2 regions of the Paenibacillus sp. FSL P4-0338 genome follow, and region 2 is predicted to be linked to the other one. Evidence: riboswitches for the same ligand, from Rfam matches in the RefSeq annotation. Region 2 holds a riboswitch; the other holds the start of a gene.
What was found. Region 2 has a riboswitch for glycine ahead of gcvT (glycine cleavage system aminomethyltransferase GcvT). Riboswitches for the same ligand answer to the same signal wherever they lie in the genome.
Positions count from the first base shown of each region.

Region 1: another riboswitch for glycine. It lies ahead of MKZ07_RS22225 (amino acid permease); the one in region 2 lies ahead of gcvT (glycine cleavage system aminomethyltransferase GcvT).

Region 1 covers NZ_JBBOCG010000001.1:5,055,514-5,060,174, forward strand. The annotation lists gene MKZ07_RS22220 (helix-turn-helix transcriptional regulator) at 1-788, opposite strand, end outside; gene MKZ07_RS22225 (amino acid permease) at 823-2,199, opposite strand; glycine riboswitch at 2,339-2,418, opposite strand; gene MKZ07_RS22230 (DUF5643 domain-containing protein) at 2,547-3,503, opposite strand; gene MKZ07_RS22235 (ABC transporter permease) at 3,699-4,661, shown strand, end outside.
Region 2 covers NZ_JBBOCG010000001.1:4,594,788-4,599,448, forward strand. The annotation lists gene uvrB (excinuclease ABC subunit UvrB) at 1-219, opposite strand, end outside; gene MKZ07_RS20200 (flagellar motor protein) at 401-1,186, shown strand; gene MKZ07_RS20205 (flagellar motor protein MotB) at 1,183-2,058, shown strand; gene gcvH (glycine cleavage system protein GcvH) at 2,159-2,551, opposite strand; glycine riboswitch at 2,736-2,833, shown strand; glycine riboswitch at 2,837-2,937, shown strand; gene gcvT (glycine cleavage system aminomethyltransferase GcvT) at 3,018-4,142, shown strand; gene gcvPA (aminomethyl-transferring glycine dehydrogenase subunit GcvPA) at 4,139-4,661, shown strand, end outside.

The DNA of each region.
Region 1 (4,661 bases), 460 kb from region 2:
TCCACGGCCTCCAGATAAAAGTTATTCGATTCAGCCGCCTTGTCAGCTATCTCGGGATGCACCAAAATACACACGCGTACATGGCGGTCATCCTCCGGCTGATACTCGTGCAGATCGAAATCCGCAGGCACTTCGAACCGGTCATCCAGAACGGTAAGCCCGCTCATTCTGGATAACCGGAAATGACGGATTTCCTGCCGCAGCCAGCACCAGGCGACCAGGGTCCAGGCGCCTCTGTTCAGGACAAGTCCATACGGCGAGGCGGTTCGGATACTCCGGTGACTTCCGTCAGCTTCCTGTCTGCCCTTCGTATACCCGAAGCTGATCTTCCGCTGATCCAGAATCGCGCGGCGGATCTGCTCCATGTACTCCTTCTCCTGTCCTTGCAGCTTATCTTTACTGGTACTCAGCAGCAGGATGCTCTGGCGGAGCCGGGCAGCATTCTCCTTGACATCACCCGGCAGAATCGCTTCAATCTTCCTGCCTGCTGCGGATGCCCGGTTACCATACTCCGTATCGAACCGCTGCTCCACGAAATCTGTCCCGATCAGCAGAGTCACAGCCTCCTCCGCTGTGAAGCTGACCGGGGGCAGGAAATACCCCTTTACCAGTGAATATCCCTGACCTGTAGCTCCTACCACCGGCACTCCGGCTTCACTAAGCGCCTGGATATCGCGGTAGATGGTTCTTACACTAGTCTCGAAGACAGACGCCAGATCCTCTGCCCGTACGACCCCTTTGCGCTGCAGCTCCAGTACGATGGCTAACATGCGGTCTGTCTTGTTCATGCGGCGGCTGCACCCTCTTCATCCTGAAATCAGTTTATGTATTGATTATACTGATTTCCTGTTCGTTTTTCTCCTTACGGCTTCTGATGGAGTACAGAACGAACAGCAGAATGAACCAGAGCGGAGTAAACAGCAGCGCCGGACGGGTCTCGTCGGCAAAGAGCATGATCACTAGAATGGCGGCGAACAGCGTCAGGACAGCATAGTTAATCACCGGGGTGAACGGCGCTTTGAATTTGGAAGCGGCATGTAAATCCGGGCGGTTCCTTTTATACTTGATATGGCAGACCAGCACAACGCCCCAGACCCAGATGAAGCAAATGGCGCTGATTGTAGTCACGATGCCGAAGGCCTGACCCGGAATAAGCTTGCTGAGCAGCGCTCCGGCAGAGATTACTATAGTAGAAATAAACAGGGAATTCGCAGGCACATGATTCCGGTTCAGCTTGCCGAGCTGAGGGGAGGCCTGATTCCTTCTGCTCAGATTGTAGAGAATCCGGCTGGTCGAGAACATCCCGCTGTTGCAGGCGGAGGCCGCCGAGGTTAAGACCACGAAATTGATAATTCCCGCAGCAATCGGAATCCCGACCAGACTGAAGGTGCGCACGAACGGACTTTCAGACGCGCTAAGCTGGGTCCAGGGATTAATGCACAGCAGCACGAAGAGCGCGCCTACATAGAAGAACAGAATCCGCAGCGGAATTTTGTTGATCGCGGACGGGATGTTTTTCTCAGGATTCGCCGTCTCCGCTGCCGATACCCCCACCAGCTCCACGCCGACATAAGCGAATACCACCATCTGGAAGGAGAACAGGAAGCCCTTCACCCCGTTCGGGAATACGCCCCCGTGCTCCCAGAGATTGCGGACCGACACTGAGCCTGCATCCGTCTTGAACTGGGTCACCAGCAGGACAATCCCCAGGCCGATCAGAGCCAGAATCGTAACTACCTTGATCAGAGCAAACCAGAATTCGAGTTCCCCGAAGCTTTTGACCGTTAGCAGATTGAGTCCGAGCAGAATGATCAGGCAGATCACGGCCGGTACCCACTGCGGAATATCGAACCAGTACTGCACATAGACGCCCACTGCAATCACATCGGCCATCGCCGTCATAATCCAGCAGAACCAGTAGGTCCAGCCTGTAATGAATGCCGCGCGCGGCCCCAAGTAATCCTCAGCAATGTCTGTAAAAGATTGATACCCCGCCTTCGAGAGCAGCAGTTCCCCCAGCGCACGCATCACAAAAAACACGGCGATTCCCACGATCAGATACGTAAGCATGATGGAGGGCCCGGCCTGCTGAATTGCCTTGCCCGATCCCAGGAATAAACCTGTGCCAATCGTACCTCCGATGGCGATAAGCTGGACGTGCCGGTTTGCAAGCTCTCTTTTTAATTCTGTCTGTGCCATACCTGTTTCCCCCTTAATGTATACAATGCTGAAAATACGCAAAAAGGAGACTGGATATCATCCAATCTCCCGGTTCATAAGAGGTTCCAAATAAGCTATCTGCCCACGCTGAAGGGAATCAGCCAGGGAAATAGAAATCCGGTACTCTTCTGTCCTTTTGCCTGAGATTGTGAACCCTTCGGCGCTGCGGTCTCCCGCAGTCTCTCCAGAAGCTGCTCCAGCTATAGTGTGATCCATAGCCTTCATAGCTTGCGAATATTTAATTATTTGAAGCGGACTTCATCTAAATATTTGTCAATTCTATTCATAGCCCAGACTTCTGTCAATAACATTAGTTACATCGCTTGTTATTTAACCGTAATTTTGGTTTCCAGATCTTTATAATAGGTTTTAGCCCATTGGCCCTGTTTGTCCTTGAACATTTTCCCGCTGGCATCCTTGGCATACGTAAACGGCTTAACACTAATGGTCTTCGGGACGGCCGGAAAAGCACCGTAGTTCTGCTCCTCAGTACCGCTTGTCTTAACCTTCTCAAACGGCTTGCCCCACGGCGAGCTCACATTCCCTTTCTCATCCACAAGGTCATATAACATTCTCTCCGGGCTCACCTTGGACTTGGCCGCCGCCGGAACTGCGCCCTTGAAGCTCACCTGCAGAGACATTGTTAACGGGGTCATCTGGAAGGATGTCACTGTGTAGCTGAATGTGCTGTTCTTCTTGGAGACGCCCGGCTTCAAGCTTAAGAGGGTCCCCAGCTTGTTCACTTGAACTTTAAAAACAAACGGCTCCTTCACCCCGTTGGCGTAAGTCTTCAGCGTAAGGTCGAATTTATCCGGGATTTGCTGCTTCATCGCGCCCTTATTCAGATAGATCAAGGCTGTGTCCGTATCCTCCGGATTTGTACTGATGGAAGTATCGTACAACAGCTTTTTCCCATTGATTAACACGTCCACATTCCTGGTCTGGTCTAGGAAAGAACCGTTCTTGTCCACCGTCCCTCCGTCCTGCCGGATGCCTGCGATAAATTGATTACTGTCATAGGTCAGATCGGTTAGTGTCAGGGTTACCCCCTCCTGGGTCACGGCCTGATTCGGGGCGGCAGCAAGCTTTTTCTGAACAATCGCCTTCAGAGTGGCGTTATCGCTGGCCGCGAACACGCTGCCCGCCTTATTATCCTTGTTAACATCGGCTGCCGCCGCTACGGGTAAAGAGTATCCCCCGCCGACAACTGTCCCTCCGAGTACAGCGGTTACTGCTGTTGCTATAATTGCTTTCTTCATCGTATTTAAGCTGATCGTGTACATAGCTTTTCTCCTTTGCTTTTGAAGAATATACAAGAATAACGCTTCCCGGCTGCTAGTTTGTGACATAAGTACAGAAATAACGTCTCTGCATAAAAGTCATTTTTGAATAAACAGAGTCATTTACAAGAAAGAATTCCGTTCATCCGCTCTACTATAATAAATTCATCCAGAACAAGTAGAGTGAGGTTAGAACTTATGGCAAATCCTGCACCACAAGCTATGAACACCAAGCTAGCGCCACCGCCCCAGGGCCGTTTCGGCCGTCTGCTGCACAATATCGTGCGATACCGGGTGCTGCTGTTGATGCTGCTGCCCACGTCGATTATCTTTTTCATCAACTGCTATATTCCGATGTTCGGATTATTCATTGCCTTCAAGAACATCAACTACATTGATGGCATTATGGGCAGTCCCTGGGCCGGGCTGGATAACTTCCGGTTCCTCTTCGCCACCTCTGACGCCCTGCGGGTGACCATCAACACCGTGGGTTACAATGTGGTCTTCATTATCTCAGGCCTTATTCTCTCCGTCTCGCTGGCGATTGCGATCAATGAGGTGCGTAACAAGCTGGCCTCGAAGTTCTTCCAGACCGTGATGATTATGCCGAACTTCCTGTCCATGGTCGTGGTCAGCTTCATCGTCTATGCCTTCCTGCACCCGGAGTACGGCTTCCTGGTCAAGCATATTCTGCCGATGTTCGGCTACTCCTCGGTGAACGCTTATATGCATCCTAACGCATGGCCTTACATTCTGTGGATCACCAAAATGTGGCACTCCATCGGGATCGGCAGTGTCATCTACCTTGCAGCCATCACCGGCATCAGCGAAGAGTTGTACGAAGCTGCGGTGATGGACGGGGCCAGCAAATGGCAGCAGATTACCAAGATTACCCTGCCGCTGCTTACGCCGATCATGGTGATTCTCACGATTCTTAACATGGGCGGTATCTTCCGCTCTGACTTCGGGCTGTTCTACCATGTGACCCTGGACTCCGGTGCGCTGCGCTCGACTACGGACGTCATCGACACCTATGTCTACCGGGGCCTGATCCAGCTCAATGACCTGGGGATGTCCTCTGCGGCGAACTTCTATCAATCTGTCGTCGGCTTCTTCCTGGTCATCGGCGCGAACGCTCTGGCCCGTAAGCTGAACCGCGAT
Region 2 (4,661 bases):
CTTGTTGTGCGCAATGACCAGCGTCGGGCGGTTCAATTTGGAAATCACTTGCGCGATGGTAAAGGTCTTGCCTGTACCTGTCGCTCCCAGCAGCGTCTGGTGCTTCTTGCCCTGCCGGATGCCGTCCACTAACTCTTCTATGGCATGAGGCTGATCGCCCTGGGGTGTATACTCGGACTCCAGTTCAAAAGTCTTCGTACTGACGACAATATCACTCATTTGCCCGTCTCCCCTCTATCGTCTAGAATATATGAATATATTATAATTTTAACCCTAATTATCCTTCATCCATACCATACTGAAAAATATGGAAGATAGGAATGCACGTTCCCGTTTATTATACAGCGTTGCCCAGACTGTTGCAAACCATAATATATAGAAATTTAAGGAGCCTGAATTTATGGATTTCATTACAATACTCGGCCTGCTGGCCGGAATTGCCGCTATGATCGGCGGTTTTCTGTGGGAAGGCGGCAGCCTGTCCGGCCTGCTGCAGCCCAATGCTGCCCTGATCGTGTTCGGCGGCACCCTTGCGGCGGTGCTCATCAGCTTCCCGGGGTCCAAGCTCCGCAGCATTCCGGCGGCGCTCCGCCTGGCTTTTGACCGGCAACGGGATACCAGCCGGGAACAAGCCGAAGAGCTGATTGCCATGGCTGCACTCACGCGGCGCGGCGGTGTTCTCGCCCTGGAGAAACGGGCAGAAGAACATCCCGATCCCTTCACCCGTGAAGGCCTGTTTCTGATTGTCGACGGCAATGACCCGGATCAGGTCCGCCAGATCCTGGAGCTTGGGATGGATGCCAAGGAGCTGAAATATGAAGGCTATGCCAAAATATTCGAAGCCGCCGGCGGCTATGCACCGACCATGGGCATTATCGGTACCGTTATGGGGCTAATCCGGGTTCTAAGCAATTTAACGGACCCTTCCAATCTGGGTGCGTCGATTGCCGTAGCTTTTACAGCAACACTCTATGGCGTAGCCAGTGCCAATCTACTCTTTTTACCCATCGCCTCCAAAATCAAATCCCGCAGCCAAAGTGAGCTGGGCACCATGGAGATGCTGCTCGTCGGCATTCTGTCCCTGCAGAATGGGGATCACCCGCATCTGGTCCGGCAAAAGCTGGCCCCTTTCCTGACAGACGCTCCTAAACGCAGCATCCGCACCAGCCCGGAGGAACCGCTATGAGACAAAGAAACCGCCGGCAGCCCCGTGCCGCCGCCGGCAAGGAGAGCCGGGACCGCTGGATGATTACCTACGCGGATCTGATCACGCTTCTGCTTATTTTCTTCGTGATTCTGTATGCTATGAGCAGCTTGGATTCGCAGAAGTATGCCATTGTCAGCGGCTCCTTATCGGATACCTTCAAGAGCGGAAGTGCAGTGCTGGAAGGCGGAAGCGGCGTGCTGGAAGGCAATCAGGGAATCACCGGGGCTGGCGTTTCGAAGGGTCATAATGAAGACGGTGGAGACACTGGCGCTCCTTCAGCCACAGACTCTGCGGATGCGGACGGGCTGAATGGAACCGGGCAAACAGGAGATGGGGCGGGGCACCAGCCGTCAGCGCGCGAGCTTGCTTTTCGGGAACAGGAAGCGAAGCTGGCTGCTCTTATGGGCGTCATCACGGAGTATGTGGAGGAGAATAACCTTGGGGAACAGATTTTTGTTGCTGATAAGCCGCAGGGCATTGCCATCACGCTGAGTGACCGGTTCCTGTTCGATGCGGGAAAGGCTGAGTTGAAATCCCCTGCCTTCCCTGCACTGCGCCAGCTCTCCGGCCTATTCCGCGGTATCGGCGCTACCATCAGCATCGAAGGCCACACCGACAATGTTCCCGTGACACCAGGATCAGTGTACAAAGACAACTGGGAGTTATCGGGCGCCCGGGCGCTGTCCGTCCTGCGCTTTTTTCTGGACAAAGAGGGGCTGAGCCCTGATACCTTCCAGTACGCAGGTTATGCCGATACCCGGCCTGCTTACGATAATACAACCACTGAGGGAAAGCAGCGGAACCGCCGGGTTGAACTGATTGTGCTGCGCCAGCTTCAGGAGAAGGAGTAAGATACAGACGCAAAAAGACAGACCTCTCACATTAGTAACATCTAATGTTATAAAGAGAGGTCTGCCGTATTAACATCCGCTTCCGCAAATAAGCTACCTTTTATTCCCCAACCAGTTCCTTGTACGCAGCCGCATCCAGCAGGCCGGTTACTGCCTCTCCGAACTCTGCATCAAGCTCCAGCTCAAAAATCCAGCCGTCCCCGTAAGGGTGATCGTTGATCAGCTCCGGGCTGGCCTCCAGCGCATCGTTGATCTTGGTCACCTTGCCTGATACGGGTGAATATAGCTCCGATACGGTCTTCACGGATTCGATACTGCCCACGCTGTCGCCTGCGGAGATCGCCGCGCCTACTTCCGGAAATTCTACAAACACGATATCGCCCAGCAGATGCTGCGCATGATCCGTAATCCCTACACGTACTACGCGTCCCTCGCCCTGCTGCGCCCACTCATGCTCTTCGCTGTATAGCAGGTTGTCAAGCACTTCACTCATGTCCAAGCCGCCTCTTTTCCGTAATTGGAGTTCTAAATTTAGTTATAGCCTAAGTTATCGGCTTGCCTAATGTCAATATAACTGACAGTAAAATTAAATTTGTCAACTTTTTGACGTTTTTTGATTGACAGGGCAGAGGGTTACCCGGTTTAATGGAGTCAGTAGAAAAACATATGGTTTGCGAATGATGGCATAGGGAGAGACTGTCTCACAGGAAGACAGCGCCGAAGGAGTAAGCCCGGGATGGGTGAATCTCTCAGGCAAAAGGACCTTTGCCGGACGCATCTCTGGAGAGCATCCGGGTGCCTGCGCCGCAGGCTTCACGGATCACCAACGGGGAAACCTGCGCTTCATTGCAGGGTAACTCTCAGGTACCAAGGACAGAGCGGAAGTCCATTTATGCATGCGTGCATAATGGCTTTCGCCTGTCCTTTTTCGTATGTAATCAGACCAAGGGAGTGACAAGATGGAGTCTTTGAGAAGAACGCCTTTTTATGACCTCTATGCCGCTTATGCGGAGTCCAGATGTATTGATTTCGGCGGCTGGGAGCTGCCGGTGCAGTTCACCGGCATCGTGAAGGAGCATGAAGCCGTCCGTGAACGGGCCGGACTGTTCGATGTCTCCCACATGGGGGAATTCATGGTTACCGGGAGCGGTGCAGAAGCCTTCCTCCAGAGAATGACCACGAATGATGTCACCCGCCTGGAAGACGGCGCAGCGCAGTACACCCTGATGCTCTACCCAAGCGGCGGAGTGGTGGACGATCTGCTGGTATACCGGCTGGGCGTGGAGCGTTACATGCTTGTCGTCAATGCGTCCAATATCGACAAGGACTTCCAGTGGCTGCAGGAGCATCTTACCGCTGAATTCAGCGGCGTCAGTCTGAAGAATATCTCGGATGAGACGCTGCTGCTCGCGTTGCAGGGTCCGCTGGCAGAGACGATTCTGGCCAAGGTCACGCAGGTGTCTCTAACAGAGCTTAAGCCGTTCCACTTCCTCGAACACGCTGAAGTCTGCGGCGTCACCGTCCTGCTCTCCCGTACCGGATATACCGGTGAGGACGGCTTCGAGCTGTATGCTCCCGCAGATACAGCAGCAGCACTCTGGAACGGCCTGCTGGACGCTGGCGCTCCGCATGGCCTGACGCCTGCCGGACTCGGCGCACGCGATACGCTCCGCTTCGAAGCCAAGCTGCCGCTGTACGGCCAGGAGCTGTCGGCGGAGATTACGCCGCTTGAAGCCGGTGTCCAGTTCTTCGTGAAGCTGGACGCCGGCGATTTCATCGGCCGCGATGCCCTGCTGAAGCAGAAGGAAGCCGGTCTGCCCCGGCGTCTTGTGGGCCTGGAGATGATCGACCGCGGCATTCCCCGTTCCCACTACCCTGTGTACGCGGACGGAGTGAAGATCGGTGAAGTAACGACTGGCACCCAGTCCCCGACCCTGAAGCGGAATCTCGGACTCGCCCTGCTGGACGCTGCCTATACGGAGATCGGCACAGAGGTGTACGTGGAGATTCGCGGCAAGCAGCTCAAGGCTGCCGTCATCAAAGCCCCATTCTACAAAAGAAGCCAAGGAGTGAAGCCGCAATGAAGCACCGCTATCTGCCAATGACTGAGCAAGACCGCGCAGAAATGATGGAGACCGTAGGCATACAATCCATCGATGAGCTGTTCGCCGATATTCCGCAGTCTGTCCGTTACCAGGGAACCCTGCCGATGTCCGGCGCCTTGGACGAATACGCACTGCTTCGCCATATGAAGGGCCTGGCTGACAAGAATGCCGACTTCGATACCCACACCAGCTTCCTGGGCGCCGGATTGTACGACCACCACGTTCCGGTCGTCATCAACCATGTGATTTCCCGTTCGGAATTCTATACTGCCTACACTCCTTACCAGCCGGAGATCAGCCAGGGGGAGCTTCAGGCGATCTTTGAATTCCAATCCTATATCTGTGAGCTGACCGGCATGAAGGTTGCCAATGCCAGTATGTATGACGGCGCAACCGCCTTCTCCGAAGCGGCTGTGTTGGCCGCAGGCGCCACCAAACGCAAGAAACTGATTGTCTCCCGTACAGTTCACCCGGAAGCGCGTCAGGTGCTGCGTACCT